4 regions of the Sphaerisporangium flaviroseum genome follow, and region 4 is predicted to be linked to each of the others. Evidence: riboswitches for the same ligand, from Rfam matches in the RefSeq annotation. Region 4 holds a riboswitch; each other region holds the start of a gene.

Region 1 (7,579 bases), on a different contig from region 4:
GACCGCGCTCACTCACGGAGATCCCGTGAGCCTTGGCCCACGCCCGGATCTCAGAGCTCTTTTCACGGGACGGACGCTGGCCACCGCCACGCTTACGGCCACGGGCGGAGGTGCCCTCGGCCCTACGGGCGCTGGAGACGAAAGAGGACAGCGCCTCGCGCAGCTTCTTGGCGTTGTCGCCGCTCAGGTCAATCTCGTAAGCGGAGCCATCAATCGCGAAGGTGACAGTCTCATTGGCCTCGCCACCATCGAGGTCGTCGATGAGTATCTTCTGGATCTGCGTGGCCATCTGGCAATCCTTTCGCAGAGCATTGTTCGATTCGCCAGCTAAACATATACCCGGTACCCCTGGCTGACAATTCAAGGAACCTGTGGATACTCGGGGAACTCGGGCAGCGGGCCTGCCGGGTCAGTCGGAAGAAGCCTCAGGCGACTTCTCAGAGGCTTCCGCCTCCTGCCGCCGGCCCGCCGCTTCGGAACGCATCAGCTTCACGACCCCGATGATGACCACCGCGGCGACTACCGCCGGAGGTATCAAGGCGGACAATACATCGTTCATTGATCCTCGCTCCACGCGGGGGGGGTGGCATTAGCCGACCCCCACGTTAATTGTCACACGAGCCTCGCTGAGTCTGTACCAGGGTTGGCTGATCCGGGAGTCAGGATCCGACTCTATCCCCACAGGAGGTCAGCGCGTGTTGCGGGGCGGCGCCCATACCCGGCCGAAGGACCGTTCCAGAGCATTCCCCGTCTCTCCAGCCGTCTTACCGGATGGCCCAGGAAAGGTGATGGCCCCGAAAACACGGGCGGGGCGGTCGCAGTGCGACCGCCCCGCCCATAAACCTGATCTCAGCGTGGCACCTTGACGACTACGGTGCCCGCGAGCTTGTCGTGCAGCCCCTGCTGTAGCGGCTTGTCCGTGAGGATTAGCACGCCCAGCACGAGCACGAAGATGGAGGACAGCCATCCCAGGATCGGAATGCCGTAGAGAACCATCACGCCCGGGAAGATAGCCGAACGCTTCATCACGTTCGCCGAATCGAGGGCGCCGCCGCCGACACCGGCAAGGCGGATCTTCATGACCTTCTTGCCGAGGGTCTGCCCGTCCTTCGAATGCAGCACATAGTCGTACGCGGCATACGCGCCGAACGCGATGATCCCCGCGATCAGGGCCGGCAGCACGCTTCCCGGCGTCAAGGTCGGGTTCGCCAGGATGTCCGCGAGGGAGGGCGCGAAGATCGAAGTGAGGATGGAACTGAGGATCACGTAGACAACGGAGAAGATGATGTTGTCGATGATCCGCGCCACGAGGCGCTCCCACCATTCGGCGAGCGGCGCGGGGGCCCCAGGGGGAAGCGGGGCGCCCTGCGGGCCTCCATACGGGGCGGGACCGGCGCCGTAGGGGTTGTCGTACCCGCCACCCTGCGGGCCTCCGTAAGGCTGACCGGGAGGCGGCGGAGGCTGGTAGGGGTTGCCGGGGGGTGGTTCTGCCGTCATTTGATTGCCTTTCGCGACAGGCGAAGGAAGCTGCGTTTGATGCAAGGTCCTATCGCATGTACGGGGATGTCCGTTACCGGTTCACCAACCTCGTCGAGGTGGGTCTCGCGAGCCTGGCCGTACGGTCCTCCGGCGGAGCCGCCCCGCGGTTCACGAGGGGTTCCGTCCGAAGTATCACGAACGAGTTGGCCTGAGCGTCTCATGGATCCGACGGAGGATCTCCGGAACTGAGCGCCCGGATGCTCACAGACCGGACACAGAATGCGAAAAGGGCCGGAGGACGAATCCTCCGGCCCTTGCAAAGCGTTACTTGATCTTAACGACCACCGTGTTCGCGACCTTGTCGTGCAGGCACTGCTGGAGCGGCTTGTCCCAGAACAGCCACAGGACGTTCACGAGGGTGAAGATGCTGCTGAGCCAGCCGACGAAGGGGATCCACCGCAGAAGCTGCGGCCCGTAGAGCACTCCCGCGCGCTTGCCCGCCACGTCGGTGCTCAGGCCGGCGGCGTTCAGGGTGCCGCCCACGGGGACGACCTTGATCCCCATGACGATCTTGCCTACCGTCTGCCCGCGCTGCTTGAGCATCAGGAACTCGTAGACCACATAGATGAGGCCGAGAACCAGGCCGCTGACCAGGCCGGAGGCGAAGATCCAGCTCGGCTCCGTGATCGCCCCGGTGTTCGGGTCGAAGCTGGTGACGTAGAAGGCGGCCAGCGCGATGCTCAGGATGATCGTCGGGACCGCGAGGATCAGGCCGTCGATGAGGCGGGCGACGAGGCGCTGCCACCACTCGGCCAGCGGCGCCGGCGCTCCGGGAGGCTGCACGCCCGTGGCGCCGTACGGCTGCTGGTAGCCGCCCTGGGCGTACCCCGGCTGACCGTAGGCCGGCTGGGCGTACCCGGGCTGCTGGCCGTACTGCTGCTGGCCCTGCATGCCCGGCTGGCCGTACTGCTGCTGGCCCTGGACTCCCGGCTGGCCGTACTGCTGGCCGTAGCCCTGGTCACCGTAGCCCTGCTGCTGGCCGTACTGCTGCTGCTGACCGTACTGGCCCTGCTGGCCGTACGCCTGCTGCTCGTAGCCGGGCTGCTGGCCGTACTGCTGCTGACCCTGCTGGCCGTACTGCTGCTGGCCGTACGCCTGCTGCTGGTCGTAGCCGGGCTGCTGGCCATAGCCCTGCTGCCCGTACGCCTGCTGGTCCTGGCCGGGCTGCTGGCCGTACTGCTGCTGGCCCTGCAGACCGTAGCCCTGCTGCTGGCCGTACGGCTGCTGCTGGCCGTAGCCCTGCTGCTGGCCGTACGGCTGCTGCTGGCCGTAGCCCTGCTGCCCGTACGACTGGTGTGGGCCGGTCTGGGACTCGGGCTGGCCGTATCCCTGCTGGCCGTACTGCTGGCCCGGTGTCTGGGACTGCTGGGGATAGCTCTGCCCGTACGACCCGGTCGCGCCCTGCTGGCCGTACGCGCCTTGCTGCCCGTAGGACTGGGGGTAGCTGTTCTCCGATGTCTGCTGGGGACGGTGAACGACCGTCACCTCCGGATCGGCGCCTGGCCGATCGGTGTTCTGCTGCCCATATTGCGGAGACCCGGATGACGATTGATCATCGTCCGATTCGTCCCGTGGGTACGGCGGCTGTCCGGTGCTCACCGTGTCACCTCACTTCGGCTTCGCATGCGGCATATGTCAGACACACATGCTGTGGTGTTGCCCAACGTAGCGACAGTGGCATCAACAGTCACCTTTCCATCGCGTCATCCCGCAGGTCAAGATCGCGGGGTCAAATGGAGAAGCATGCGCGTGTTGCGGAGGGTGTTCGGCTTGACGTGCTCCAGATCGAGGAACTCGGCGACGCCCTCATCGTAGGAGTCCAGCAACTCGGCGTACACCTCAGGTGAGACAGGAGTCCCCAGGATGGGCGCGAAACCGTGCTTGGCGAAGAAGTCCACCTCGAAGGTCAGGCAGAAGACCCGGCGCAATCCCAGCTCGCGGGCGGTGTCGATGAGGGCGGCGACGATCATGTGGCCGATGCCGAGGCCACGGCAACTCGCGTCGACGGCGACGGTCCGGATCTCCGCGAGGTCCTCCCACAGGACGTGCAGCGCCCCGCAGCCGACGATCGTCCCATCCCTCTCGGCCACCCAGAACTCCTGGACGTCTTCGTAGAGGGTGACGATCGATTTGCGCAGGAGGCGTGGTCCCGCTCCGGAATAGGTGTCGACCAGACGGCCGATGGCCCGGACGTCGGGGGTGCGGGCTCGCCTGACGGCGAGCGTGCTGCCGGCGGGTACGGGGTCCACGACCTGCTCCATGACCCGCCAGCGTATCCGCCGAAGGCGATCGCCTCGCCCCGGCGGTGAAGGTTCGTGCCCGGTAACGGTCCGTCCGAAATACCTTCCGGCCTTTGCCGTCGTCGCGGTGGGTAGTCGACAGACCGCGATGCGTCAAAATCCCAGCGTTGGCGACATTTCCCATCACACCGACTCGTGGACCTGCGGCTTCCCTCACACGGGAGGGTCAAAAGCACGTCAACGCAGGGTAATGCGGGTTCGCCGCCCCATCCGGCGTGATCTCCCCGTGACGTGCCGGTTGTGAAACCTCTACAGAATCGGCAGTTCTGGTTGAGCAGGAACCTCGACTGCACTAGTGTCCAGCGTCAATGTCGGTCATCGCGAGGCGGTGGCCGAACCGCCTAATCCTGGTCACGTCCCAAAGTGGCAGGGAATCGGGGACCCAATGGTGCGAGACGAGGCCCTGCCCTCGACGAACCACCACCCCTGGGGTGAATCCGACGCGATCCTCCACGGTGATGTGCTCGGTAGGGCTGCTCCGGCCCGAACCCGTCAGCTAACCCGGTAGGCGGACAAGGAGAGGAGCTCGTCGTTGGAGCCTAGGCGCACGCCTGGACAGAGTGCGGGCAGGCATGCCCGTTCCCGAGAACGAAGCCCGCGTTACTGGCTCGGCAGAGTCACGGCGGCGTCCTGGCGCGCTCCACGCCGGATCGCGCTCATCGCCCTCACCCTCACGGCCGTGACGTTCGGGTCCCCCCTGGTGGCGGCGACCGCCGAACCCAAGCCCAGCCTCAACGAGCTGAAGGCCAAGGTCGAGCGGCTGTACGAGCAGATCGAGTCGCTCACCGAGCAGTACAACGGCCAGAAGGAACGTCTCAAGCAGGCGCGGCGGTCGGCCGAGCTGGCCAAGAAGACGCTCGCCAGGAGCGAGACCGACCTCGAGGAGAAGCGCCGCAAGGCCGGGCTGTACGCCCAGGACGCCTACATGACGGGCGGCGTCGGTTCCTCCCTCGCACTGGCCATGTCGGGCGACCCCGAGGGGTACCTCGACCGCGCGGCCACGACCTACGCCCTCCAGATGCAGCAGGGCGAGGAGGTCGCCCAGATCACCAAGGCCATGGACATCGCCGAGCGTGCCAAGGCGAGCGCCAAGGCCCGCGAGGTGGAGGTCAAGAAGCTCGTCAGCGACCTGTCGTCGCAGCAGGACAAGATCCGCAAGTTGGTCGCCCAGACCGAGACCAACCTTTTCAAGCGGGCTCTTTCACAGGCGGGCCAGACATTCGGCAGGGCCACCCGTATCGACATCCCGATCCCGGGCAAGGGCAAGGCCGCAGAGGCCACCAAGTGGGCGCTGACACAACAGCTCAAGCCGTACGTCTGGGGCGCGGCGGGACCGGGGAGCTACGACTGCTCCGGGCTGGTCCTGTGGGCTTACCAAAAGGTCGGCATCAGCCTCCCGCACTACACCGGTGACCAGTGGACCGCCGGCACCCACGTGTCCCGGCAGGATCTGCGCCCCGGCGACCTGGTCTTCTTCTACAGCGACCTGCACCACGTGGGCATCTACATCGGCGGCGGCATGATGGTGCACGCCCCTCGCACGGGCGACGTCGTACGGGTGGTCCCGCTCGGCAACCGGCCGTTCGTCGGTGGCGTGCGCATCGCCGACTGACGGACACGACCAGCCCTTTCCGGGACGCGTCGTACACCGCGCAGGCGATGAACCCGGCCTGCCCGGTGTATCGCGCCTGCCCGTGAGGGCCGGTGCGGTGGGCTAGATGAGCCTCCGGCGCGCCGCCCAGGCCACCGCCTCGATGGCGGTGGCGACTCCTATGCGGTCGCAGATGCCGCGAAGGCGGCGCCGTACCGTGCGGCCGCTCACATCAAGCCGGCGACCCACCCGGTCGACGGTGACGCCCTTGGCCAACTCGGCGAGCAATAAAAGATCATCATCACTCAATCCCACACCGTCTGATCCCGGAGGAATGTCATTCCCTCGGGAAACCAGATCCGGATACGCCATCGGGTGTCCTTCCCCACGACGAACTCGGCAACATACTGGAATGCATCGGCCCGCCCGTCAGGAACGGTAAACGCCACCTTGAAAGGTCGTCAAGCACTGACCGCGTTACGCGTTACGTTCGTGATTGACATACCTGCCCATATGTGAACTACTCATGACATGTCTGCGAACCTCTAGGACTGGGCCGACGCCGACCGACGCCGCCGGGGCGACCCGGCCCCAGCGGGGCGAGGCCCGACCGGACTCCTGGTGGATGGCGGATTCGCCGGCCCAGCCGCCTCGATCGCTACGGTCGCGGATATATGATCAGAGCCCTATGCGCCGAATTCGCGCCGGAAATGGCAGCCCCTTTCTGACATTTTCCGGCAGCACGCGCCCGGCGGTGTGACATCCCGGCGGCAGATGGATTCACGGCACCGATCATGGCCCGGTGTCGTAAACGACACGGGTCGTCCGCACGTTCCTGATAGCGATCTCCACGCGCCGCCCGATCGGCGGCGGGTTCATAGAGTCCGGCCACACGGGTGACCGGACGAAAGGGATCAGCTGGTGTTGCGGTTGTAGATCAGGCGGAGCCCGATGAGCGTGAGCCACGGCTCGTGCACGTCGATGGATCGGGCCTCGTCGACCACCAGCGAGGCCAGCGAGCCGGTGGCCACGACGGTCACGTCGTCCGGGTCGGCGGCGAGCTCGGGCGCCATCCGCTCGACGATGCCGTCCACCTGGCCGGCGAAGCCGTAGATGATGCCGGCCTGGAGCGCCTCGACGGTGTTCTTGGCGATCACCGACCGCGGCCGTACGAGCTCGACCTTGTGGAGCTGGGCGCCGGCGGCGGCCAGCGCGTCGACCGAGATCTCGATGCCCGGCGCCGTCACCGCGCCGACGTACTCGCCCTTGGCGGAGACCGCGTCGAACGACGTGGCCGTGCCGAAGTCGACGATCACACACGGACCGCCGTACAGGGTGATGGCGGCCAGCGCGTTGACGATGCGGTCGCTGCCGACCTCCTTGGGATTGTCCATGCGCACCGGCACTCCGGTGCGCACGCCCGGCTCCACGATGACGGCGGTGACGTCGCCGTAGTAGCGCCGGCACATCTCGCGCATTTCGTTGAGCACGGAGGGGACGGTCGAGCAGATGGCGATGCCGCTGATGTCGGCCCCCTTGAGCAGAGGGCTCTGGCCGAGCAGCCCCTGGAGGACGACCGCGATCTCGTCGGCGGTGCGCCGCGCGTCGGTGGCGAGACGCCAGTGCTCGATGACCTCCTCGCCTTCGAACAGGCCGAGCACCGTATGAGTGTTGCCGACGTCGATCGTTAGCAGCATCAAGCCCCCCGAAGGTCCAGAGCGATGTCGAGAGCGGGCGCCGAGTGGGTCAGCGCTCCCACAGCTAGGTAGTCAACACCGGTTTCGGCCACCTCACGCGCCGATCGCAGGGCGAGTCCGCCACTGGACTCAAGGCGCGCCCTGCCGTCGACCAGGCGCACGGCGCGGGCGAGCTGCTCCACGCTGAAGTTGTCCAGCAGGATCTCCTCCGCCCCCTCCGCGAGCACCGGCTCTATCTGGTCGATGCGGTCGACCTCCACCTCGATCGGCAGACCGGGGTAGGACCGTCGCACCGCGCGGAACGCCTCGGCGACCCCACCGGCCGCCACCACGTGATTGTCCTTGATCAAGGCCGCGTCGGAAAGCGACATCCGGTGATTGACGCCTCCGCCGCACCGCACCGCGTACTTCTCCAGGGCGCGAAGGCCCGGGAGGGTCTTGCGGCTGTCCCG
Region 2 (7,579 bases), on a different contig from region 4:
GGCCTGCAGATCTCGCTGGCCGCCGTCACGCTCGGAGCGGTCACCGTGGAGCGGCACATCACCCTGGACCGCACGATGTGGGGGTCCGACCACGCCGCCTCCCTGGAGCCGAGCGGGCTCGCACACCTGGTTCGCGACATCCGCGTCATCGAGTCCGCCCTCGGCGACGGGGTCAAGCGGGTGTTCCCGGGCGAGGAGGCCCCCAAGGCCCGGCTGCGCCGCGTCACGGTCTGAGGGCCGGGCAGAGTGCACACGGTGACCGGCCCCGGAGGCCGCCGTTGATCACGTTGTCCGTCGTGGTGCCGGTGCGGGACGCCGAGCCGTACATCGCCGACGCCCTCACCTCGCTGAAGCGCAACGCCCGGCACGACTTCGAGTTCATCGTCGTCGACGACGGCTCGGTGGACGCGACCCCGCAGATCATCGGCGACTTCCGCGACGACCTGCCGGGCCTGACCGTCCTGCGCGACGCCTCCCCCGTGGGCCTGGCGGACGCCCGCAACCGCGGCCTGTCCCTCGCGTGCGGCCGGTACGTCACGTTCGTGGACGGTGACGACTGGCTGGCGCGGGGGTATCTGGCCGATCTGGTGGCCGCGATCGACGCGCTGGGCTGCGACTTCGTCAGGACCGACCACGTACAGGTGGAGGGGCGCAAGCGGGTGGTCCACCGGGCGCCGGAGGCCCGGCGGGGAGTGGTGCTCGATCCCCGGGGCGGCATCCTGCCGGCCGCCGCCAAGACGATGGTGGACTACCCGTACGCCTGGGCCGGGATCTACCGGCGCGAGCTGGGCGACCTGCTCGCCTTCCCCGGGCACCTGCACACCGCCGAGGACCGCCCGTGGATCTGGCGGCTGCACCGGGAGGCGCGCTCGTTCGCGGTGGTCTCCCTCGCGGGCGTCTTTTACCGCCGGATGGTGCCCGCGTCGCTGACCCAGATCGGGGACGAGCGGCAGTTGCACTTCTTCGACGCGTTCGAGCTGGTGTTCAAGCAGGTCCAGGACGAGGAGGAGCTGCTTCCCAAGGCCGTGCGCACCTTCTGCGCCCTGCTGGCGCACCATCTGGAACTCGGCGACCGCTTCTCCCCCGAGTTGCGCGCCCGCTTCCAGGCCAGGGCGCAAGACGTCCTCGCCGGCCTGCCCGCGGGGCTGGTGGCGGGCTCGGGCCTGGAGCCCGAGCGCGCCGCCCTGCTGCGCCCGCTGCTGCCCCGGCACCCCAAAGAGCCCGAGGAGCGCTTCCCGTGACCCAGGTCTTCTACAGCTCGACGCTCTTCGGGGCGATGACGCTGGCCGCGGCCATGGACGCGGGGAGGTTCGGCCCCCACACCGGGCGCAGGATCCTGCTGGTGTCCGGCAACGCCGCGATCCCGGAGATCACCCCCTCGCTGGAGGCGGCGGGCTTCGCCTCGCTCCGCCCGCGCTTCGACGAGGTGTGGTCCTGGAACGACATCGTGGCGCCCCTGCACCCCTCCGACTGGAAGGCGCGCGTCATCGAGGTGCCCATGCTCGGGCGCCTGCTGCGGTCGCACCTGTCGCTGGACGACGGCCCGGCGGAGCTGGTCATGGAGTCCATCGCGGTGCCACCGGCGCGGACGATCGCGGCGCTGATCCGGGACTGCCCGATCACGGTGTACTCCGACGGGCTGATGAGCTACGGGCCCACACGCGACCCGCTGCCGCTGGAGATCTCCGGCCGGATCACCCGGCTTCTCCACCTCGATCTGGTGCCCGAGCTCACCCCGCTGCTGCTGAGGGAGGTGGGCGTCGCGCCCGACCCGCTGCCGGACGCGGCGTTCCGCGGGGTGCTGGACGAGATGCCCGCACCGGACGGCCTGTCCGGCGAGGCGGTGATCCTCGGGCAGTACCTGTCGGCCCTGGAGATCGTCACGCCGGAGGAGGAGGCGGAGCTGCATTCGGGGATGCTGCGCGCGCTCGCCGCCCGGGGGCACCGGAAGGTGCTGTTCAAACCGCATCCGGCCGCGGGGCGCCGCCACGCCCAGCAGCTGAGGCAGGTGGCCGGGCAGCTCGGTGTGGAGCTGAGCGTGGCGGGCGAGACCGTCCCGGCGGAGATCTGCTTCCAGGCCCTGCGCCCCGAACTGGTGGTGGGCTGCTTCTCCACCGCGCTGATGACCGCCCACCGGCTCTTCGGCGTCCCGATCGCGACGATGGGCTGCGACCTGGTGCTCGAACGGCTCGCTCCGTACGAGAACAGCAACCGTGTGCCGGTGACGATCGTCGACGCGACCGTGCCCCGCCTGGCCGCGGACGGATCGCTGGGCGCGCCGCCGGAGGTCGACCTCCCCGCGCTGGTCGAGGCGGTGGGCTTCTGCATGCAGAGCGAGGCGTACCCGGAGCTTCGCGAGGTGGCCGCCCGTCACATCGAGACCCACGGCGCGCAGGCCCGCTACTTCAAGAACCGCCGCCTGGCCTCCGTCGGCCTGGTGCCGGCCCCCGAGCCCCCCAAGGGCAGGGCGCTCACCCGCCTGCGCCGCGCTCTCACCCGCTGACGTCCCCGTCCGGGCCGGCCGATCCGCGCCGGCCCGTTCCCTTCCTAGCCGAGCGCCTTCAGGTAGCGGCGCACGCGGCGGCCCGCGCGGTAGCCGGCCCGGAGCACCTCCGGCGGGACCTCGACCCGAAGACGGGCGCGACGGCGCGCCGCCGCGTGTGCCGGGCCGTCGAGCAGCGACCGCACCGGGGCCAGCCCGCCCGAGCGAGCCTGCTCGACCAGCACGGCGAGCCCTCCCACCCAGTCGCTGACGGCCGGATCGTGGAAGTAGTTGGCGTCGCACCACGTGTGAGCGGGCCGGCGGAAGTCACCACGCGCGAGGTCCTCCAGGGTGCCGAGACAGCCGCTGTCCTCGAACACCAGGTTGATCATCTCCGCGTTCACCCCGAAATCGGAGAGCACGAGCAGTGGGACCTCCCCCATGATGGCCTCCAGGGCCGCCGTGGAGCTCACCGTCACGAACGCGGCGGCCAGGGCGAGGTGCTCGTGCATCGCGCCGGCGGCGAACCGCACGGCGCCGGGGCGTACCGCGCCCGAATCGGCCAGCGAGCGCCAGAGCCGCTCGTAGTGGTAACGCTCGTTGTGGGTCTGGCGCTCGGTCTCCAGCGCACGAAGTTTGACGACGACGTCCAGGTCGGGCCGGGCCTCGGCGAGCCCGGCCAGGGCCAGCAGGATGCTCTCCCTGTCCTCCCGCCGCTTGGGAACCTTGGCCTGGGTCGCGAAGATCACCCGGTCACCGGGGGCGGCCGGGGATCCGTCGTGCCGGTGTGCCGGTCCCTGGCCGAGGTAGGGCAGTCGGGCGAGGGCCACCGACCCCGTCGCGCCCAGTTCCTTGCCGATGCGGCCGAACTCCTCAACCTCCTTGCCGCTGTGCACCACGAACAGGTCGCAGCCGCCGCGGTACATCCAGGCCTTCTCGGTCGCGGGGATGGAGATGCCGGGAAGGCCGGACACGAAGACCGGGCGCGGGCTGAGCCCGCCGAACACCTCGCTGACCAGCACGTCCACCACGGGCCCGGTGCACGCCACCAGCACGACGTCCGGCCTGATCTGCTCGGCGAGCCGCCGCAGCCCCCTGGCCGGCACCACGGAAGGCGGCTCGCCGGCGCCGGACCGCGTCCCGCTGACCGCGGCGGCGATCTGGGCGGGCGAGGGCACGATCGGCGTGCGCACCACGGAGAGCGTGGAGGTCCACGCGGCCGGTAGCTGGTCGAGCAGGCCCGCCGCCCACTTCAGGTACGAATCCGAATCGGCCACGGCGAGAACCCGGCTCAAGGAGAAGCCCCTTCGTGCGCGAACATCTGGAGGTGTGATCGAAGCGAGATCGTGGCCGAGGGCGTCCACCAGTCATCGGGGACGTCCACCGTCTCGACGGGGACGCCGCGCGCCGACAGCAGGACGCGCAGCGAGGTGACGGCCGTGGAGGGCAGGCTCAGCACCCGCTGGCCCGGCCGCAGGTCCCGCAGGGTCATCTCGACGGGCACCCCGCCGTCGTACACGGTGACGCCGGGGTGGTCACGGACGGCCGCGAGGTCGCCGGGGTCCTCCCGCCGGTGCGGGTAGTAGGCCAGCGGCCCCTGGAGCGCGAAGAGCCACGACAGGTAGCGGTCGCGGTGGATCAGCCCGTTGCGTACGAGCGAGGTGCCGAGCACGACGGTGTCCTCGCGCGGACGCGGATGGGCGATCGCGGGCTGGGAGCGCAGCCAGGCGAAGTCGTGGGTCACCAGCCGGATCCCGCGCGCCCGTACGGCCTCGGCCAGCTCGGCCGGCACGGGAAGGGCGGTGAACACCGTGAGCCGTCCGGCTCGTGCGGCGGCCCGCAGGCGGATCGCCGCGGCGGCCCCGAGCACCCGTCGCGACGCCTTCGCCCTGGTGCGGGCGCGCAGCAGCGGGGTGCCGAGCCGGGAGGTGAGCATCTCCAGCAGGCGGATCGTGGCCAGGCCGTCGTCCACCACGACCATCTGGGCGGGGGCGGCGGTCAGCGAGGTGAGTTGCGTCCTGCCGGAGAAGGCGTCGCCGATTACCCAGGTGTCCCCTCGCCCGGGGCGGGGCATCGTGTCCTCCGCGGTCTGGATCTCCACCCCGCCCGGCAGGTCGAGCGCGGCCAGCTCGGCGCGGGTCACGCCGAGGCCTGGAAGCCTGCCCCGGGTCACGATGCGCAGGGCGGACCCGGACACGCCGGCGTACCGCGCCTCGACCGCGCACAGCAGCTGAAGAGGCGACTCCACCCAGGCGACGGCCGATCCCTGCTCCCGCACGCGGCTTCGACCGATCCTTTCCACGCCGGGCATTGCCACTTTCACGACGAAAAGCAATGTAGCCGCGTGAGCCTACGCGGGGGGTAACACCTGGTGAACAGCGGACAACGGTGGCTCAGCCAGGTCCCGTCGCTCTCTTCCGCCCAAGGTCAGGACCGGCGCGCGTCCGTTCACAGGGGGACAGGCCTGGCGCCGGCCTTCTTCGGCGACTTCCCGGTGGAGAGCGTGGACACCGTGGCCGCCGGCGAGATGGGACCTTCGGTGGGGCAGGATGACCGGGCCCGTGACACCTCCGAGGAGGCGATGGTGGTCAGCGGTACGAGAACCCTCGAACTGCGCACGCGTTCGCCTTTCCTGGGTTTCTCCGTCGACGGCTGGGCGGACGATTCCCGGATTTCTTTGTATTCAGGTGGGCAGCACGCCGGGTCACCCTTCCTGGCTTCCTGGCGTATCCGGATGTGCCCGTCCTGCGCTTTCTTGCTCGGTAACGAAGCGCACACGAATTGATATATACGGTTAACGGAATTTGCTGCATGTGAGCGAATCTGGCGGGGTTCGCCGTATCGCTGAACCGGCCGCTTCTCAGGCACCATTAGCTCACTTGACATCGCCGGCACCGACCGCCACAACTATCACTTCCGCCCCATCGGCTCACTCAGACCACCGCAGGCGCCCCTACGGCTCTCGCCGGTCGGCCCGCAGCGCTCCCCCTTACCCGGGCATCCGCAGGTGAACCCCACATGTCGCGCCTGCTCCCGGAGACCGTCCCCGTAAGCGTCAAGCCGGGATTTGCCCTTCCAACCCCCGGTGCAGCCCGGAGTTTTGTCCTGTTTGCGTACCTTTGTCCGATGTATTACTCTGAGAGGACTCCTGGCACGGGACCTACCCGTTTGGGCAATGCGCTCGGGCTATGGAGATTGCCTGGCGCGAGTCGGCCCCTTGCGGAGACCCCTCTCCCACCGATGCGTGCTACCGCCGAGTCCGCTTCATTGCGAAGCCGGGGACCCACCTCTTCTGGGGTGAATCGGGGCCGCCTCCCACGGACGCCCCCGTAGGGCGAACTTCCACGCCCGAACCCGTCAGCTAACCCGGTAGGCGGTCTGGAAGGAGTTTCCCCTTGTCTATGTTCCTACATCGGCTTCTGGATGCCCCGAAGAACCAGCTGAAGGCCCTAGCGTTCGGTGGCCTGGTCGTCGCCCAGGTCGTGGCGGGCACCACCCTCGCGGCACACGCCGCCGCCCCCGACGAGAAGATCAAGACCGCGAGCGCCGAGTCCCACGTCAGGGAGCACGCGGGCAAGGTCTCCGCCCAGCAGCTCCTGAAGCTCGCCAAAGCCCAGGTCGGCATCTCCGAGAACAGCTCGGGCGGCGGCACGAAGTTCCACTCCTGGTACATGAGCTCCCCGCGGGCCAAGGAGACGGTCGCACGCGACGGCGGCTCGGTCGCCGGGTTCGCCAACGCCTCCTGGTGCGACATGTTCGTCTCCTGGGTCGGCAACCAGCTCGGGCTCGAGGACACGGTCGGCAACGACGCCTACACCGTCGAGCACGCCAAGTGGTTCGCGTCCAAGGACCGCTGGGGCACCACGCCCAAGCCGGGCGCGGTCGTCTTCTTCGCCTGGAACGGCGACAAGAGCTTCGACTCCATCCAGCACGTCGGCTACGTCATCGACGACAACGGCGACGGCACGATCAAGACCGTCGAGGGCAACACCGGCAACGGCGTCGTGGAGATCCGTACGCGTCCGACCTCTCAGGTCGCGGGCTACGGCTACCCCGCCTACGCCGCCTGATCTCCCTCTCCCCACGGCGCCCTGACCCATCTCCCGCGCGGGGCGCCGCTCGTCGACCATCGAGGGCGCCCGCCGACTCCACTCCGCGGCGGCGCCCGTCCCCAGTGCCGTACGACCGGCGTCCCGCCGCCGGTCGTACGGCATCGGACGTTCCAGGCCCCGGCGAGACACCGCTCCGGGGCCGGGTCCACAGGCCGCCGACCCTGGTTCCGCGTGACGCATGGATGATTTGCGCCCGACTGTGCCGGTAGCGATGGGAGCGCTCCCAATAGCGCCAATGGTGAGTTTCGAGCTCTTAGTCTGGTTTCGAGCTTCTAACAGCCCCAGGAGTAACAGTTAGGTTTCGGCATATTGACGCCAGCATTGCCTATCGGAGACTCTTCGTGGGAGCGCTCCCAAAACTTCGCTCGCGGGATGACACCCACGAGATCACGGCTGAGGGATCCAGCACATCGCGGGGCCCGACTGTCGGGGCCGGCCCTCGATGCACCTCCCATCTATCGGGCAACCACCTGAGAGGGGTCCGGAATGAAGAACAACATGCGCCGCGGCAGAATGCTCGCGGTCGCATCGGTGATGACGGCCACGCTGGGCATCACCGCCGCATGCGGGTCGGGTGACACCGGCGGCACCGCCGGGAACTCGTCGTCGGCCGCGCCGGCCGAGAAGATCACCCTCACGCTGCAGACCTTCGGCGGCGGCACCAACTTCGGTTACAAGGCCGCTGTGGAGAAGTGGAACACCGAACACCCGAACGTGCAGGTCAAGTACAACAACCTGACCGACAGCTTTGAGAACGTCTATTGGCCCCAGATGTTGCAGTGGCTCCAGTCGGGCACCGGCGCGGGTGACGTCATCGGCATCGACGAGGGCGGCATGGGCCTGGCCAAGGCGCGGCCCCAGTTCTTCACCGACCTCGGTCAGTACGGCCTGCAGAGCCGTCAGGCGGACTTCCCCGCGTGGAAGTGGGAGAACGGACTCAACTCGGAGGGCAAGCTGTTCGCCCTCGGCACCGACGTCGGCGGCA
Region 3 (7,579 bases), on a different contig from region 4:
GGCCACCGAGGCCTTGCACGGATTTCTTGAGGCGTTGCACATTCCGGCGCAACACATCCCGGTGGACCTGGACGGCCGGACGGCCCTGTACCGCAGTATCGTGGCGGACCGGCGCATCATGGTCGTCCTTGACAACGCCCGGGACGCCGAGCAGGTACGGCCGTTGCTGCCCGGCGCGGCCGGCTGCCTGGCCATGGTCACCAGCCGCAGCCGTCTCGACGGGCTGCTGGCCACCCACGCTGCGAGACCAGTGATGCTCGACGTGTTCACCGCCGGCGAGGCGGTCGATTTCCTGACCGAACGGCTGGGCGCAGAGCGGACACATCCAGACATGGATGCGGTGGAAGCCGTCGCCGACGCCTGCGCCCGGTTACCGCTGGCGCTGGCGATCGTGGCGGGACGCGCGGCGGTCCACCCCGACTTTCCTCTCGCCGAGGTGTGCCGGGAGTTGTGGGACGGCCGGGATCGGCTGGACGCGCTGGCGGTGGAAGACCCGGCCAGTGATCCCCGCGCCGTGTTCTCCTGGTCGTACGGGGCCCTGGGTGCGCCGGCGGCACGGCTGTTCCGGTTGCTGGGGACCGTTCCCGGTCCGGACATCTCCGCCATGGCCGCGGCCAACCTCGCCGGACTCCCGTTGCGGACCACCCGGGTGCTGCTGGCGGAACTGACCCGGGCGAGCCTGCTCATCGAGCACGTTCCGGCCCGGTACACCTTCCACGATCTGCTGCGGGCGTACGCGGGGGAACTGGGCCGCACCGTCGACACCGAATCCGACCGCCGGGATGCCCGACACCGGCTGCTCGACCACTACGTGCACACCGCCTGCACGGCTGCGCTGATGCTGGACCCCCAGCGGGAGCCGACCGTGCTGGAGCCGCCGCGTGAGGGGGTGGATGTCCATCAGTTGCCGGATCGCGCGCAGGCCTTCGAGTGGTTCGCGGCGGAATACCAGGTCTTGCTGTCGGCGGTGCACAGGGCCGGGGACGGCTTCGAAGCACATGCTTGGCAACTGTCTTGGGCGCTGGCGACGTTCTGCACGAAGCGGGGGTTGTGGGAGGATCAGGCCGCGACGCAGCGGACCGCCCTGGCGGGAGCCCTCCGGACAGGTGACATCGTCCGCCAGGCCGTGTCACATCGGCTGTGTGCCCGCGCGTACACCATGATGGGTCGCCAGGACGAGGCATGCGATCACTACCAGCAGGCACTGGCCATGTATGACAGCCTGGGAGACACGGGCGGTGCGGCCGTCGTCCGGCTTGGCCTGGCGCGGGTGTACGAGTGCCGGCAGAAGCACGACGCGGCGCTGGAACAGGCGTTGCTCGGCCTCGAACTATTCCGGCAGGCGGATGACGCGTACGGCCAGGCCTTGGCCCTCAACGCGATCGGCTGGAACTGTGGACTCCTCGGCCGCCACGAGGATGCACTGTTCTACTGTGGTCAGGCGCTGGTGCTGGTGCGAGGGCTGGGTGACCTTTACGGGGAGGCGGGAGTTCGAGACAGCCTCGGCTTCGCCTACCACAACCTGGGCCGGCACCCCGAGGCGATGGAGTGCTATCAACGCGCCCTGCGCCTCTATCGTGAGTCCGGTGACCGGTATGGCGAGGCGGATGTCCTGGTTCACCTCGGAGATAGCCACCAGGCCAGCGGCTCACCGCACCACGCGTCGGACGCCTGGCTGGCGGCCGTGGCGATCCTCGACGACCTGCGCCACCCCGACGCCGACCAGGTACGCGGTCGCCTCACCGGCGCGAACAACCTGCCTGTTCGCTGACGACAGGCTCCATGCCGCTCCCCTACGTCCGACCGGACCGGGGACGGCGGCAGGCGACGGCGCCCTCACCCGGTCGCACGTCCACTGCCAGGGTATGTCCGCCATCCACCGGCAACCTTCCACCTGGACGCGCTAGATCATGTCCTGATCTGCGCGCCGGCATGGCAGCCGGCCGTGGTGGTGCCCGGGGTGACCGCCGGGCACCATCACGGATTCAGGAATCGGGGATCGTGATAGTGGCGTAGATCGGCTTGTGGTCAGAGCTGGTGTTGGAAGTGCCCACCTGGCACTGGTAGCCGGCCGACCGCGGCCCGAAGATGTAATCAATCTTCGAACCGCCTGCGGTGGGGGTGCCCCTGCGGGCACCGCTGTGGGCTGACTGATCACATTCCTGGTACGCCGCGTACACCGGTGCCAGTGCACCGGGTACGGGCCCGGACGGACTGTCGGGCGGGGTCAGGTTCAGATCCCCACCCAAGACGGACCTGTATCCGGGCTTGGCCGCCGATGCGAGCAGCTCGGACACCTGCTGGACTCGGTAGCTGCCATCGGGGTCGTCGGTGGAAAGTCCGGAGCTGAAGTGCGCGGCGCAGAGGTTTAGTGCCTTGGACTCCACGACGGCGCACAGCGCGGTGCGCTGCTCGTAGCCGGGTGGCGAGGTCAGCGGCGCCGCCGCGTACCAGGTGTTCACGTCCGGGACCGCCAGCGCGATGCCGTAGGAGCCCCGGTCGACGTTGTTGACGTCGGGCACGCAGACCTTCTGTGCCGTCACCGCCGTACCGGAGAGCAGGTATTGGATCGGCGCGTACCGCACATCCCAGCCGCGCCCGGTCCGCCCTTCCAGCTCCAGTTCCAGGGGCTTGGCGTCCTTCTCGCAGAACTCCTGCAACAGCAGGGCATCCGGCGCGAAGGAGTTCGTCGCCGCCCCGGCGACTGTGCCGGCCACCGTGCCGGTGGTCGCCCGGTACAGCGGGCAGGCGCTGTTGTTGCTGCAAATGTTCCAGGACATCACCGAGACGGTTTGCGCGCTGGGCGTGGCGGCTGTCGGGACCGGGCCGGCACCGCCGACCGGCACGAGCTTGTACCTTTCCCACGAGCCGATGGTGGAGTTGCGGGCACGCAACATGCCGGCGCTGCTGCCGGTGTAGTTCTTCTCGGTGGTGACGTACAGCCCGTTGGCCTTGGCCTTGAGCGCATACAGGCCCGACCCGGCGTTGACGAGCGTGAACTGCTCCCACGACTTCACCAGATCGGCCTGCGCCCTCAGCATGCCCTTATCCGCGCCGGTGTCGCCGGCCTCGGCTGTGACGTACAGGCCGTTGGCGTCCGAGCGCAGCGTGACCGAGGCGCCCTTGTCATAGGTGTGCAGCGTGAAGGTCTCCCAGGAGCCCACCGTGGCGGCCCGTGCCCGCAGCATGCCGTTGTGGCCACCGCTGTCGCTGATCTCGGCGGTGACGTAGAGATTGTTGGCCTGGGCCAGCAGGGCGAAGCGCTGGCCGGCGCTCGACGGCGGTGCACCGGCTGCGTGCGCGGGTGCCGGTGCCGGACCCGTCACCACAAACGCGGCGGCACAGCCGACGACGAGGAACCGAATAAAGTGACGCAACGAACCTCCCAGCTACGTAATGGATCAGAACCGCGTCAGTGCAGGCGCCTGCCCCGCACAGCTGTGGCCGTTTTCAGCAGCCTGTAACGGATCGATGATCGAACGATGGTGGCCGTCAATTGATCGGGGGAGCGCAGCCCGCACCCCCGAGATCTCCACCAGGCTGCCCGGTGTTGTCGTCGCCGAGTTGGATGGTCACTCGCGATGGCGGGCTGTAGGCGGTACGGATGGGACACTCGCGGTAGTACACATGCACAGTGGAGACCGTCGCGGAGCTGCGGGTGCGCAGGTCTGGGTGAGGGCACGGCACCGCCCTCCCCCTTCGTTGGTGATGTTGGTGGGTGCCAGATCGACCGGTACATGATGTCCAGACCCGCCATGGATTCCCCACAGATCGGCCACAGCCGCAGCCCCTACGGGCAGATCCGCAACAAGAACAGCGGCAAGTGCCTGGTCGTCCGTGGCGTCGACAACAACGCGGCCGCCGTCCAGTACACCTGCGGAGGATGGGCCGACCAGCAAACGACCCCACACAGGGCCGGAAATGACTGTGGGCATCCTCCGTCAAGTGGAGAATGCCCATGCCATCGGCCATTGCCGTGGTGCGCCGCCAGGGACTCGAACCCCGGACCCGCTGATTAAGAGTCAGCTGCTCTAACCAACTGAGCTAGCGGCGCGTGACTACGGTGACTTTAGCAGTCCCGGCGAGGCTCCGCACATCAGCGGGGGCGATGTGACGGGCGGGTGGCCAGGTCATGCCTTCGTGCGGGGGGCTGTGAGTTCACCCGGACGGCGGTGTCCGGGCGTGCCTCAGCGTTCACCAGTGCGTCCCTCTGCGGAGGTGTTCCGCGCCCCGCGTCCTCGTCCGGTCTCAGTTGCCGGCGGGGACCGCCGGCGTGACGGGCTTGGCGGGGTTGTGGTCGTAGACGCCCCACGCGCCCGTGGAGAACGGGACGGGGTGGTTCTTCTTGCCCACTCCGGTGCCCCACTTGGTGATCACGTAGTTGACCTTGATGTGGCCGGCGGAGAAGCCGGTCACCACGAGCGAGCTGTCGCTGAAGGTGCCGCCGGTCAGCTGGGCGAAGGTCTTGCCGTCGATGTCGAGCATGACGCCGCTCTCCGACGGGACGCCCGGGCCGCGGTCACCGATGAAGAAGGGGGCCTTCTTGCCGTTGTACTCGACGTAGCCCTCGGTGCCGAGAGGCCAGCTGGGGCTCGCGAAGAGACCCTTCTGCATGGGCTTGCCGATGGCCGGAAGGCCTGTGTCACCCATACGCCCGGAAGCGTCGTCCCAGAAGTACGAGGCCTTGGTGCTGCCCTTGAGCAGCACCGGCTTGGCGGCCTGCGCCGTCACGGTCTTCACGACGTGGTCATCGGCATGGGCGGCGACGGTGCCGGCGGTGGTGGCGACAGCGGTGGTACAGAGCAGAGCCGCGCCTACGAGAGTTGCCGTCCATCGTGCATTGGGGGTGTTCATGAAAAAAGACATGGGGAAAGGGATCTTTCATCAGAAGACAAGGGGACCGCGCTCCGAGTCGCCGAGGGGGATCGGTGCGGGGGGTGGAAAGCGCTTTCGGGTGCTTAACGGGACAGCGTCCAGCCGCGCCGAGCGCGCGTTCGTACTTGGGTCGGTTAGCGGTGGCACCAGGCCACCATGTGTCGCAGAGGGCGAGTCAATCGCCCGATGGGACGGCTGCTAACAGCCGACTAGTCCGGCCGCTTCTGACGGCAAGATCCAGGTCTTAGGGTTGCCCGGTCTGTGGACTGTGCGGAGTGGGATGCTCCACTCTGGTCTCCTCTCCATCGCGTCTACCGGGTTAGCTGACGGATTCGGGCTTGGAGCCGCCCTACCGCTTGCGCGGATTCACCCCACAAAACTTGGGTCCCCGGTTCCCGTGGGCGGTGCGCCCGTGGGATTCGACGTACGGGACGGTGGCCTTCCTGCTGAAGACCAGGTCACCATCCGTTTCGTGCTTGAAACCTTACCCACCGAGTCAGGACAAAGCAAACGAAATCATTGCAAAGCATATTAAGATCTACCTTCGGGCCACAAACCCCATCAATACCGACATCAGTGCTCATAGCTCCTCCAGCGTAGGGTCACGCGGAGGGCGATGTGACCGGCGTGACGGAAAGGTGCGCTGGAGTCGGCGGGGCGTGGCAGGGGAAGGGCGGGTGAGGGAAGGGCAGGGGCAGGGCGAGGAAGGCCCGCTGGGCGAGGAAGGGCGCGGCAAGGCGGGGGAAGGGCCGTGGCCGGGGGAAGGGTGTGGTGGGCGGGAAGCCGCGGCGGGGTGGGAAGGGGCGTGGCGGAAGCGGGCCGGGAAGGCGAGGGTGAGCGCCAGGGGGAACCGTCCCCGGGCATGAATCGGGGCCGGGCAGTCCCCCGCCTGCCCGGCCCCGATCTCTCACGGTCCAGCGCCGATGCCTTCCCCCAAACGCATCGGGCGGTCCCGCAGACTGGACGCGGTCCCCCACCGCGTCCTTTTGGTGAAAAGCTCTGCGACGCCCTCTCGGGCGACTGGTCGCATCCCTCTTGACCTGCCTTAACACTACATACGGGGGCCTGAGCTACTCGTCATCGCAGGGTATAGATTCGGTCTAACTCACGGTGATGACCGGGTACGGTCGGACCCGCAGGCGCAAGTGGCTATTCAGGCAGTTCGACCTTGACCTCGGTGCCCTTCTCCAGGGACCGGCTGACCGTGCAGTGCCGCTCGTGCACCCGGTGAGCGACCGCGCGGAAGACCTCGTCCGCCTTGGCGTCGCCCTCGGGCAGTTCGACGTCGTAGGTGATGGTGACCGGCCCGAGCAGGGTGGGTTCGATCTTCTCCGCCTGCACCGTCATCGCCAGCCGCACGAGCCGGTGACCGCGCTGAGCGGTGAGCGGCTCGACCGTCACGATGTTGCAGCCTCCCACCGCGACCAGCAGTAGTTCCACGGGGGTGAACACACCCTCCTCGTCGCCGCCGCCCAGGGCGATCTCCGCTCCGCGGTCGTTGCGCGCCACGAAGCCGTCATCTGTACGCTCCACACTCACCAATGCCATATCTGGAGCCTAAAGCCGGCCGCGCCGGTTCAGGCGTCCGGGTGCTCGGAGAGATAGGCGATGTACACCGGGCGCAGCGCCTCGCCGAGCTCGCCCTCACCAGACGCCATGGCATCACTGAGCAGCGCCGAGACCCGGCTGAGGTCGTTGGCCGCCTCGTCGGAGTGCCCGCTCGCGGCCTCGGCGGCCGGGATCACGGTCAGCAGTTTCCACAGGAAGCCGAAGTCGCCGTGCGCCACGGCGTAGCGCACCGCCCTGTCGTGGAGCTCCTTGGGCGACAGCGACTGCAGCTCGTCCTGGTCCATTTGCGCTCACCCCCTTTAAGGCCCCTTTCCCCCCACTCGGGGGGATATGCACATCAGACAAGCCGCACGATCATCTTGCCGAGATTCTCCCCGCGCAGCATGCCGAGGAAGGCCGCCGGGGCGTTCTCCAGCCCTTCGACGACGGTCTCCTCGAAGGTGATCCGGCGCTCCTGGAGCCACTGGCCGATCTCCTTGATCATGTCGGGCATCCGGTCCGCGTGGTCGTTGACGATGAAGCCACGCAGCGTGAGGCGCTTGGCGATGACCTGGAACAGGTTGCGCGGGCCCGGCGGCGGTTCGGGGTCGTTGTAGGTGGAGATGGCCCCGCACATCGCGGTCCGCCCATAGCGGCGGGAGACCTCGATCGCCGCTTCCAGGTGCTCGCCGCCGACGTTGTCGAAGTAGACGTCGATCCCGTCGGGCACGGCACGCCTGAGCTGCTGGACCACGGGCCCGTTCGCCTTGTAGCAGAAGGCGTCGTCGAAGCCCAGCTTGTCGATCACGTACCTGACCTTGGTCTCGGACCCGGCGCTGCCGACGACCCGGGAGGCGCCCTTCAGACGGGCGATCTGCCCCGCCACGCTGCCGACCGCACCGGCGGCACCCGAGACGAACACCGCGTCGCCCTCCTTGAAGGCCGCGATGTCCAGCAGGCCCACGTAGGCCGTCAGGCCCGGCATGCCGAGCACGCCGAGGTACGCGGACAGCGGCACCCCGGGCAGCGGCGTGATCTTCTGTGCCTCCGACGCGTCCATGACGGCGTGCTCGCGCCAGCCGTAGTTGTGCAGGACGGTGTCGCCGATCTCGAACTCCGGAGCCCGGCTCTCGACCACCTCTCCGACGGCACCGCC
Region 4 (7,579 bases):
CACCCTGGTGGGGGGCCTCCAGCTCCGCCTGCGCAGCCTGGTCGTCCTGGTGGGCGTGGTCGGCGTCGCCCTCGCGTACGTCGCCGCCGTCCTCGGGGCCCGCTCCGTGGGCGCGGGCCTGCTCGTGACCATCGGTTTCACCACGGTCCTGGCGTTCCTGATGGCCCGCACGCGCGGCAAGCTCGGCGTGCAGGGGCTGCGCGGCGACGCCATGCTGCTGGAACTGCGCGACCGGCTCAAGAGGCAGGGAGAGCTGCCCCAGCTCCCCGCCAAAGACTGGGGCTCCCGCGTCGTGCTCAAGCAGGCCGGCGGCTCGTCGTTCGGCGGCGACTTCCTCGTCTCCATGCGCCACGGCTCCATCCTGGAGATCGCGCTGGTCGACGTGTCCGGCAAGGGCGTCGACGCCGGCACCCGCGCGCTCATGCTCTCGGGCACCTTCGGAGGGCTGCTCGGCTCGGTCGACTCCTTCCTGCCCGCGTGCAACGCCTACCTCCACCGCCAGCCGGAAGGGGAGGGGTTCGTCACCGCCGTCCACCTGCGGCTCGACCTGTCCACCGGGGCGTACGAGATCACCTCGGCGGGTCACCCGCCCGTGGTCAAGTTCGACGCGGGCACCGGCACCTGGCAGGTGTCGGCCGCCAAGGGCGTGGTGCTGGGCGTGGTGCCCGACCTGCATTGCGAGCCCGACAGCGGCGTGCTGCACAAGGGCGACGCGCTCATGCTGTACACCGACGGTCTCATCGAGCAGCCGGGGCGCGACATCGACTCGGGGCTCGACCGCCTCCTCGGCGAGGCCGAGCGGCTCGTGCCCTCCGGTTTCCGCGACGGCGCGCGGCCACTGGTGAACTCCATGTCCGCCGGGCACAACGACGACTGCGCGCTCATCCTCATCTGGCGTCCGTGAACCGTACCGCCGCCAGACCCTTCTGCTAGAGCCACCCGGCCTCGGCCGCGATGCGCACGGCCTCGGTCCGATTGGTCGCTCCGGTCTTGCAGATGATCCGCGACATGTGGTTTCGGACCGTTCCCACGGATAGATAAAGCTTGGCTGCGATCTCCTTGGAGGGCGCACCGTGCGCCGCGATGCGGAGCACGTCGAGCTCCCGAGGGGTCAGCGGATTGTCCGCAGAGGTGAGCGCCGCGATGGCGAGGTCGGAGTCGACGGCCTTGCGCCCGGCGGCCACCCGCCGGATGCCGTCCGCCAGGTGCTCCGGCGCCACGTCGATGCTGAGGAAGCCGAGGGCGTGGGCGGCGAAGGCCCGGCGCACCTGACCCGGATTGGGCTGCCCGGACAGCAGGAGCACCTTGCAGCGAGGCGCCTTCTCGTGCAGGCGGGCGGCGGCGGTGAGCCCGTCGACATCGGGAAGGTCCACGTCGATCACCGCGGCGTCCGGGTCGAGCTCCAGGGCTGCCGGAACGATGTATGCACCAGAGGCGACGTCGGCGACCACCATGAGATCCTTCTCCCCGTTCAGCGATGCCACCAGCCCACGTCGTACCAGCGGGAGATGCTCGGCGACCAGGATGCGTATCAAGGTGCTCCCTTGCATAGCCTAGGAACAGACCCGGCAAATATCTCTTCGCCAGCTCATATCCCACGGTGTCTACATGATTGCTTACCGTCAATGCAGTCTCCCGATTCGGTCCACGCCGCGCAAGTCACTCCTACGGTTGGTCGTTGGTGAGGATTTCGCGGTCGGGCCGGAGTTGTCGCCGAGTTCGGTTACGCTCAGACGGGGCAATGTAAACAGAAGGCATCTTCACCGCAGGTAGGGGTCGCACCTATGAGCTGGCTCATCGTGGCCGGGTTTCTCATCTTCTTCTTCGGGATGATGCTGTCCATCGGCTTGCATGAGATCGGGCATCTCGTACCGGCGAAGATCTTCGGTGTCAAGGTCACGCAGTACATGGTCGGTTTCGGGCCCACCATGTGGTCGCGACGGCGTGGCGAAACCGAATACGGCGTGAAGTGGATTCCGCTGGGCGGCTACATTCGCATGGTCGGCCCGCTGCCGCCCAGGCCGACCGACGATCCGAACAAGCTCCGCACGCTGTCCACCGGCCCATGGCAGGGGCTCATCGAGAGCGCCAGGCAGGCGTCGCTGGAGGAGGTCCGGCCGGGCGAGGAAGACCGCGTCCTGTACCGCAAGAAGTGGTGGCAGAAGGTCATCATCATGTCCGGCGGTCCGGCGATGAACTTCCTGCTCGCCTTCATCCTGTTCGCGATCGTGCTGATGGGGTTCGGCATCCAGGTCGCCCAGCCCGTCGTGGCCGAGGTCTCCAAGTGCGTCATCACCCAGGCCGAGAGGGACAAGGGGCAGGGCTGCACCCCCTCCCACCCCCAGACCCCCGCGGCGCTGGCCGGGCTCCAGGCGAACGACAAGATCGTCTCTCTCGCCGGCACCCCGATCTCCACCTGGGAAGACGCGACGAAGGTCATCCGGACACACGGTGCCGGGCCGGTCGCCATCGTCATCCAGCGTGACGGCAAGCCCATGACGCTGCACACGAACCTGATCGCGCAGGACCGCCCCTCGCTCGACGACCCGACCAAGATCGATAAGGGGGTCGGCTTCCTCGGTGTCACCCCCACCTTCGTGCTTGAGAAGCAGGGCCCCGGTCACGTCGTCGCCGTCATGTGGGACCTGACCAAGCGCACCGCCCAAGCACTCGGAAGGTTCCCCGAGAAGCTCGTCGGGGTCTGGCAGGCGGCGTTCGGCGGGGCCGATCGTGAGCTCGACAGCCCGATGAGCATCGTGGGCGCGGGCAGGATCGGCGGAGAGATCGCCGCGTCCAGCGCCCCGGTGGAGAACAAGATCGTCGGACTGATCCAGCTGCTCGCCGGGGTCAACCTCGCGATGGGCATGTTCAACCTGATCCCCCTGCTGCCCCTCGACGGAGGCCAGATCGCGGGCGCGCTGTGGGAGGGCCTCAAGCGCGGCTACGCCCGGGTCCGCCGCCGCCCGATGCCCGGCCACGTCGACGTCGCCAAGGCGCTTCCCCTGGCGTACGCGATGGCCGCGATACTCCTGGTGATGGGCACCCTGCTCATCTACGCCGACATCGTCAACCCGATCCGCCTCTCGGGCTGATCACCTGAGCGATGCCCTAGGGTGACCCCTGTGGAGAAGCGGGAACCGTCGCAGGCCCTCGAGGAAGTGCGGCGCCTGTGTCTGGCACTGCCCGAGACGAGCGAGCGGCTCAGCCATGGCGAGCCCACCTGGTTCGTCCGCGGCAAGAAGACCTTCGTGATGTTCGCCGACCACCATCATGACGACCGCCTGGCCTTCTGGTGCGCGGCGCCGCCCGGCGTCCAGGAGGCCCTGGTCGCCGAGTCTCCCGACCGGTTCTTCCGCCCTCCGTATGTGGGCCATCGTGGCTGGCTGGGGGTCTACCTCGACGTACCGGCCGACTGGGACGAGATCAGCGAGATCGTCACCGAGGCCTACCGGCTGATCGCCCCCAAGGCCCTCGCCGCCCGGCTCGACTGACCGGTCTCCGGCGTGGCCGGGCCGGTTAGGAAGCTGATCGCCCCCAAGGCCCTCGCCGCCTGGCTCGACTGACTGGTCTCCCGCGTGGCCGGGGGCCGGTCAGGAAGCCCGGCCGCCGAAGGCTCCGCTTGGACGCCCGGCGGCCACGCCGATCCGGCGACTCCGGTCGCGGTAGATTTCCCCCGCAGTGGAGAAATCCCGCCCGTGGTCGAGAAAACCTGCGCCGGCTTGGCGCTGTGAACACGGCCAAATAGTCTGGGTCTTCGATGAGCGACCGGAAACGGATCGGTGTGCATTCACCGCCCTTTCCCGCCGTGGCGAAGCAGGCTTGAGGCCTTCCACGACTCCGCCCGCCGATCGAGGACCGGATCCGCCGTTCGGCGGGCGGGGTCCCGGAATTCAAGCGAGTATTCGGCGGGCCCGAAAACGACGCATCCCTCGCCAGACGCGCGCCCGTCCATCCCGGCCCCACGGGGAGATCTCTTGTCGGATCGAGGGGGCGAGAATGAAACGTTCACATGGCGTCAAGGTGATCATGTTCATGGCGGCGTTCGCGGTGGTCGCCACGCCGGTGGAGGCGTCGTCGACGGCCGGCGCCCACGCGGCCACGACGGCACGAGCGAGGCCGCGGCGTGGAAGACGATCCCGTCCTGGTACTGCATCAGCACCACCGACCGGATCATCGCCCCGTCGTCGGAGCTGTCGATGGCCCGCCGGGCACGCTCGAAGATCACCCGGTTCGAGGGCGGGTCCCACCTGACCTTGATATCGCACCCGGACGCGGTGACGTCGGTGATCGCCTCGGCGATCTGCTCCGTGCGCCAGCTCGCCCGGTGCCTGGATGTGTCCTGAGCCGCTCGTACGGTTCTTGATCCGCTGGCTCTAGTACATCGAGATGTGGACGTGGTCGAAGTGGTTCGCCGTGGTCCCGCCGCGGTTGCTCATGGGACGCCAGCCGGGGAAGCCCAGGTTGTAGATCCGCTGCTTGTAGATCACGTACTTCACGCCCAGCTTGCGGCCGTTCTTGATGGCCCAGGCGGAGATCTGGTCGCCCAGCGCGGCCTGGCCGGCCGAGGGCAGCGCGCCGCCGGAGCTCAGCATGAAGTCGCACGCACGGCCCACCGGATGTTCGCCGCTGTTCTCGGGGCGGTAGCAACCGACCGGGAAGTTCAGCGCGAAGTGGCTTTTGACCTGTGCCCGCATCAGGCGGGTCCTGGGGGTGATGTTCTCGCTCCCCGAAGGCAGTTCGGGGGCCCATGCCCCGTTGGCCCGCTTGCCCGGCGCGGTCGGGATGAGCTGGTCCAGCTTGTTCTTGATCTGGCCGATGAGCTTCTCGGCGTCCTTGCGCTGGCCGGTCACCTCGACGACGTCCTGCCGCAGCTGTTCGGTCAGCTTGGTCGCGTCGTCGGCGGCCTTCTTGCGGGTGTCTCGCGCCGACGTGTACCCGGCGATCTTGGCGGTCTGCTCGGCTTGGAGCTGCTGCAGCATGGCGGCGTCGCCGTATCCGGGGGACATGAGCTCGCCCACCATGCCGAGGCCGCCCGCCTGGTAACGGAGCTGGGCGATGTCACCGACCTGACCCTGCGCGGCCGTGAGCTCCTTCTCGGCGGATCCGAGGCGTTCTCGTGCCGATTTCTCGGCCGACTTGGCCTTGGCCACGGCGACGCGCTTGGCGTTGTACTCGGTGATCAGCTTGTCGACCTTCTTGCCGAGCGAGGCCAACTGCGACTTGAGTTGTTTCTCTGTGGGTTTGGGTGCCGCGTTCACCGCGGGCACGGGGCCGAGCAGGAGGCCGGCCATGGTCAGAACGCCGACGGCCACGGAGGCCTGGCGGCGGGAAGTCGGGGGCAGAGCCCGCTCCTCTCCATCTGCCGACCGGGTTAGCTGACGGGTTCGGGCCGGAGTCGCCCTACCACGATGTGGATTCACCCCAAGAACCAATGGGTCCCCGGTTCCCAGGCGGGGCACCCGGGATTAGGCACACCGGCTGCTACAGCCGGTGTGGGATGGATAGTAGTGGTAAAGGCATGTTTATGGCGACTTGGGGCGCTGTTGACTACCGGATCTGCTGCGCCCTGAGCAGGCGAGCCGCCTCCTCGGGGAGAACGTCGTTCACGAAGGCGCCCATGGCGGACTCCGACCCGGCCAGATACTTCAGCTTCTGCGGCGCCCGCCGGATGCTGAAGAGCTCGAGATGCAGGTAGGAGAGGTCGCGGCCGGTGCGGACCGGGGCCTGGTGCCAGGCCGCGACGTACGGCATGGGCACGCCGAACAGGCCGTCGAGCCGCCGCAGCACATCGGTGTAGAGAGGGCCGAAGGCGGCCCGCTCCTCGTCGTCCAGCGCGTTCAGGTCGGGAACCTGGCGGTTGAGGTAGACATGGACCTCGAACGGCCACCGGGCCGCCGCGGGCACGAACGCCGTCCAGTGGTCGTTCGACGCCACTACGCGGGTCTCGGCCTTCCGCTCGGCCGCCAGCACGTCGGCGAACAGGTTGCTTCCCGTCCGCTCCTGGTACCTCTCGGCCGAGGCCAGCATCTGCCGGGTCCGCGGGGTCACGTAGGGATAGGCGTAGATCTGGCCGTGGGGGTGGGACAACGTGATCCCGATCTCGGCGCCGCGGTTCTCGAAGCAGAACACCTGCTCCACACCGGGAAGCGCCGCGAGCTCCGCCGTGCGGTCGGCCCAAGCCTGAAGGACCAGGTCGACCTGCTCGGGCGAGAGCGCGGAGAAGGACGATCCGTGCTCGGAGGTGAAGCACACCACCTCGCACCGGCCAAGGCCGGGCCGTACCTCGCTCAGACCGCCGACCTGCTCGTAGTCACCGGTGTGGAAGCTGAACGAGGGGAAGCGGTTCTCGAAGACGGCGACGTCGTACTCGGGGGAGGGGATCTCGGTCGCCCGGCCCGGCGCCGAGGGACACAGGGGGCACTCGTTGGCGGGCGGCAGGAACGTACGGCTCTGCCGGTGACCGGCGACGGCGACCCACTCGTCCAACAGCGGGTCGTAGCGGAGCTCGGAGGCCGGCGGGCGCGGGGGCAGCTCGCGGGTGTCGACCGCGCTGCGGTCCGCGTCGTCGCGGCGGTCGAAGTAGATCAGCTCGCGGCCGTCGGCGAGGTGGGTCACCGTGCGCTTCACTGGGCCACCGCCTGTGCGGTCGTGGCGGGGTCGACGAGGAGCAGGGTGCCGACCTGGTCGGACAGCGCCGTTGTCGCCTCTTCGGGCAGACCCGTGTCACTGATCACCACATGGGCCTCCTCGAGTTTGGCGATCGTGCTGATGCCAACGGTGCCCCACTTGGTGTGGTCCGCTAGCACGACGAGCTGCTGCGCCGCCGCGACAAGCTCGCGGTCGGTCTCGGCCTCCAGCAGGTTCGGCGTGGTGAACCCCGCTCTGAGGTTCATGCCGTGCACGCCCAGCATGAGCGTGTCGACGTTGAGCTCGCGGATGGCGGCCACGGCGACGGGGCCGACCAGCGCGTCCGACGGCGTGCGTACGCCTCCGGTGAGCACCACGGTCTGGTCGGGACGCCCGGCCCGGTGGAAGACGTCGGCGACCTGGACGGAGTTGGTGATGACGGTCAGGCCGGGGACGTCCACGAGCTGGTGGGCCAGCGTCCAGGTCGTCGTGCCGGCCGACAGCGCGACGGAGGTGCCGGGGCGCACGAGCTCGGCGGCACGGCGGGCGATGGCCTCCTTCTCGGGCTGCTGGCGCACGGACTTGGCGGCGAAGCCGGGCTCCTCCGTCGAACCGGTGCCCGTGGCCGTGGCGCCACCGTGCACCTTCTCGATCAGCCCACGCTCGGCCAGGACCTCCAGGTCGCGGCGGATCGTCATATCGGACACCCCGAGCTCGCGCACGAGGTCGGAGACCCGTGCGGCGCCGTTCCTGCGAACACGCTCGAGGATCGCCTGCTGCCGTTGCTGGGCCAGCATCGCCTCTCCTCTTCAACAGATTCAAACAAATTATTGCACGTTACTACCACAGCAATGTTTGAACATGATGGCGGCAGCGGGCGAACCGGCGACACCGGGGTAACGACAGGGCCACCGCAGGGCCCGCCCGGGTCTCAGGTTGGGCCTTGTACGCG

What was found. Region 4 has a riboswitch for cyclic di-AMP ahead of ABD810_RS25615 (coiled-coil domain-containing protein). Riboswitches for the same ligand answer to the same signal wherever they lie in the genome.
Region 1: it holds a riboswitch for cyclic di-AMP, as region 4 does, so the genes downstream of both, ABD810_RS00790 (C40 family peptidase) here and ABD810_RS25615 (coiled-coil domain-containing protein) in region 4, are expected to answer to the same signal.
Region 2: it holds a riboswitch for cyclic di-AMP, as region 4 does, so the genes downstream of both, ABD810_RS12675 (CHAP domain-containing protein) here and ABD810_RS25615 (coiled-coil domain-containing protein) in region 4, are expected to answer to the same signal.
Region 3: it holds a riboswitch for cyclic di-AMP, as region 4 does, so the genes downstream of both, ABD810_RS36165 (hypothetical protein) here and ABD810_RS25615 (coiled-coil domain-containing protein) in region 4, are expected to answer to the same signal.

What each region holds. Positions count from the first base shown of each region.
Region 1 covers NZ_BAAAZR010000001.1:162,404-169,982, forward strand. Annotated here, with positions in the region: gene ABD810_RS00765 (histone-like nucleoid-structuring protein Lsr2) at 1-289, opposite strand, end outside; gene ABD810_RS00770 (hypothetical protein) at 410-559, opposite strand; gene ABD810_RS00775 (RDD family protein) at 850-1,497, opposite strand; gene ABD810_RS00780 (RDD family protein) at 1,804-3,024, opposite strand; gene ABD810_RS00785 (amino-acid N-acetyltransferase) at 3,255-3,800, opposite strand; cyclic di-AMP (ydaO/yuaA leader) riboswitch at 4,168-4,366, shown strand; gene ABD810_RS00790 (C40 family peptidase) at 4,372-5,451, shown strand; gene ABD810_RS00795 (helix-turn-helix domain-containing protein) at 5,554-5,802, opposite strand; gene ABD810_RS00800 (type III pantothenate kinase) at 6,345-7,127, opposite strand; gene ABD810_RS00805 (L-aspartate oxidase) at 7,127-7,579, opposite strand, start outside.
Region 2 covers NZ_BAAAZR010000004.1:208,897-216,475, forward strand. Annotated here, with positions in the region: gene ABD810_RS12645 (N-acetylneuraminate synthase family protein) at 1-234, shown strand, start outside; gene ABD810_RS12650 (glycosyltransferase family 2 protein) at 279-1,241, shown strand; gene ABD810_RS12655 (polysialyltransferase family glycosyltransferase) at 1,238-2,503, shown strand; gene ABD810_RS12660 (DUF6716 putative glycosyltransferase) at 2,548-3,777, opposite strand; gene ABD810_RS12665 (hypothetical protein) at 3,774-4,760, opposite strand; gene ABD810_RS12670 (hypothetical protein) at 4,986-5,267, shown strand; cyclic di-AMP (ydaO/yuaA leader) riboswitch at 5,724-5,873, shown strand; gene ABD810_RS12675 (CHAP domain-containing protein) at 5,884-6,552, shown strand; gene ABD810_RS12680 (ABC transporter substrate-binding protein) at 7,081-7,579, shown strand, end outside.
Region 3 covers NZ_BAAAZR010000043.1:287,650-295,228, reverse strand. Annotated here, with positions in the region: gene ABD810_RS36180 (AfsR/SARP family transcriptional regulator) at 1-1,771, shown strand, start outside; gene ABD810_RS36175 (endonuclease/exonuclease/phosphatase family protein) at 1,986-3,377, opposite strand; tRNA gene ABD810_RS36170 (tRNA-Lys) at 3,978-4,054, opposite strand; gene ABD810_RS36165 (hypothetical protein) at 4,249-4,854, opposite strand; cyclic di-AMP (ydaO/yuaA leader) riboswitch at 5,169-5,310, opposite strand; gene ABD810_RS36160 (OsmC family protein) at 6,025-6,408, opposite strand; gene ABD810_RS36155 (hypothetical protein) at 6,453-6,728, opposite strand; gene ABD810_RS36150 (NADP-dependent oxidoreductase) at 6,782-7,579, opposite strand, start outside.
Region 4 covers NZ_BAAAZR010000020.1:13,611-21,189, reverse strand. Annotated here, with positions in the region: gene ABD810_RS25640 (SpoIIE family protein phosphatase) at 1-904, shown strand, start outside; gene ABD810_RS25635 (LuxR C-terminal-related transcriptional regulator) at 930-1,535, opposite strand; gene ABD810_RS25630 (M50 family metallopeptidase) at 1,785-3,092, shown strand; gene ABD810_RS25625 (MmcQ/YjbR family DNA-binding protein) at 3,123-3,491, shown strand; gene ABD810_RS25620 (alpha/beta hydrolase) at 3,780-4,343, shown strand; gene ABD810_RS25615 (coiled-coil domain-containing protein) at 4,374-5,312, opposite strand; cyclic di-AMP (ydaO/yuaA leader) riboswitch at 5,347-5,482, opposite strand; gene galT (galactose-1-phosphate uridylyltransferase) at 5,548-6,627, opposite strand; gene ABD810_RS25605 (DeoR/GlpR family DNA-binding transcription regulator) at 6,624-7,424, opposite strand.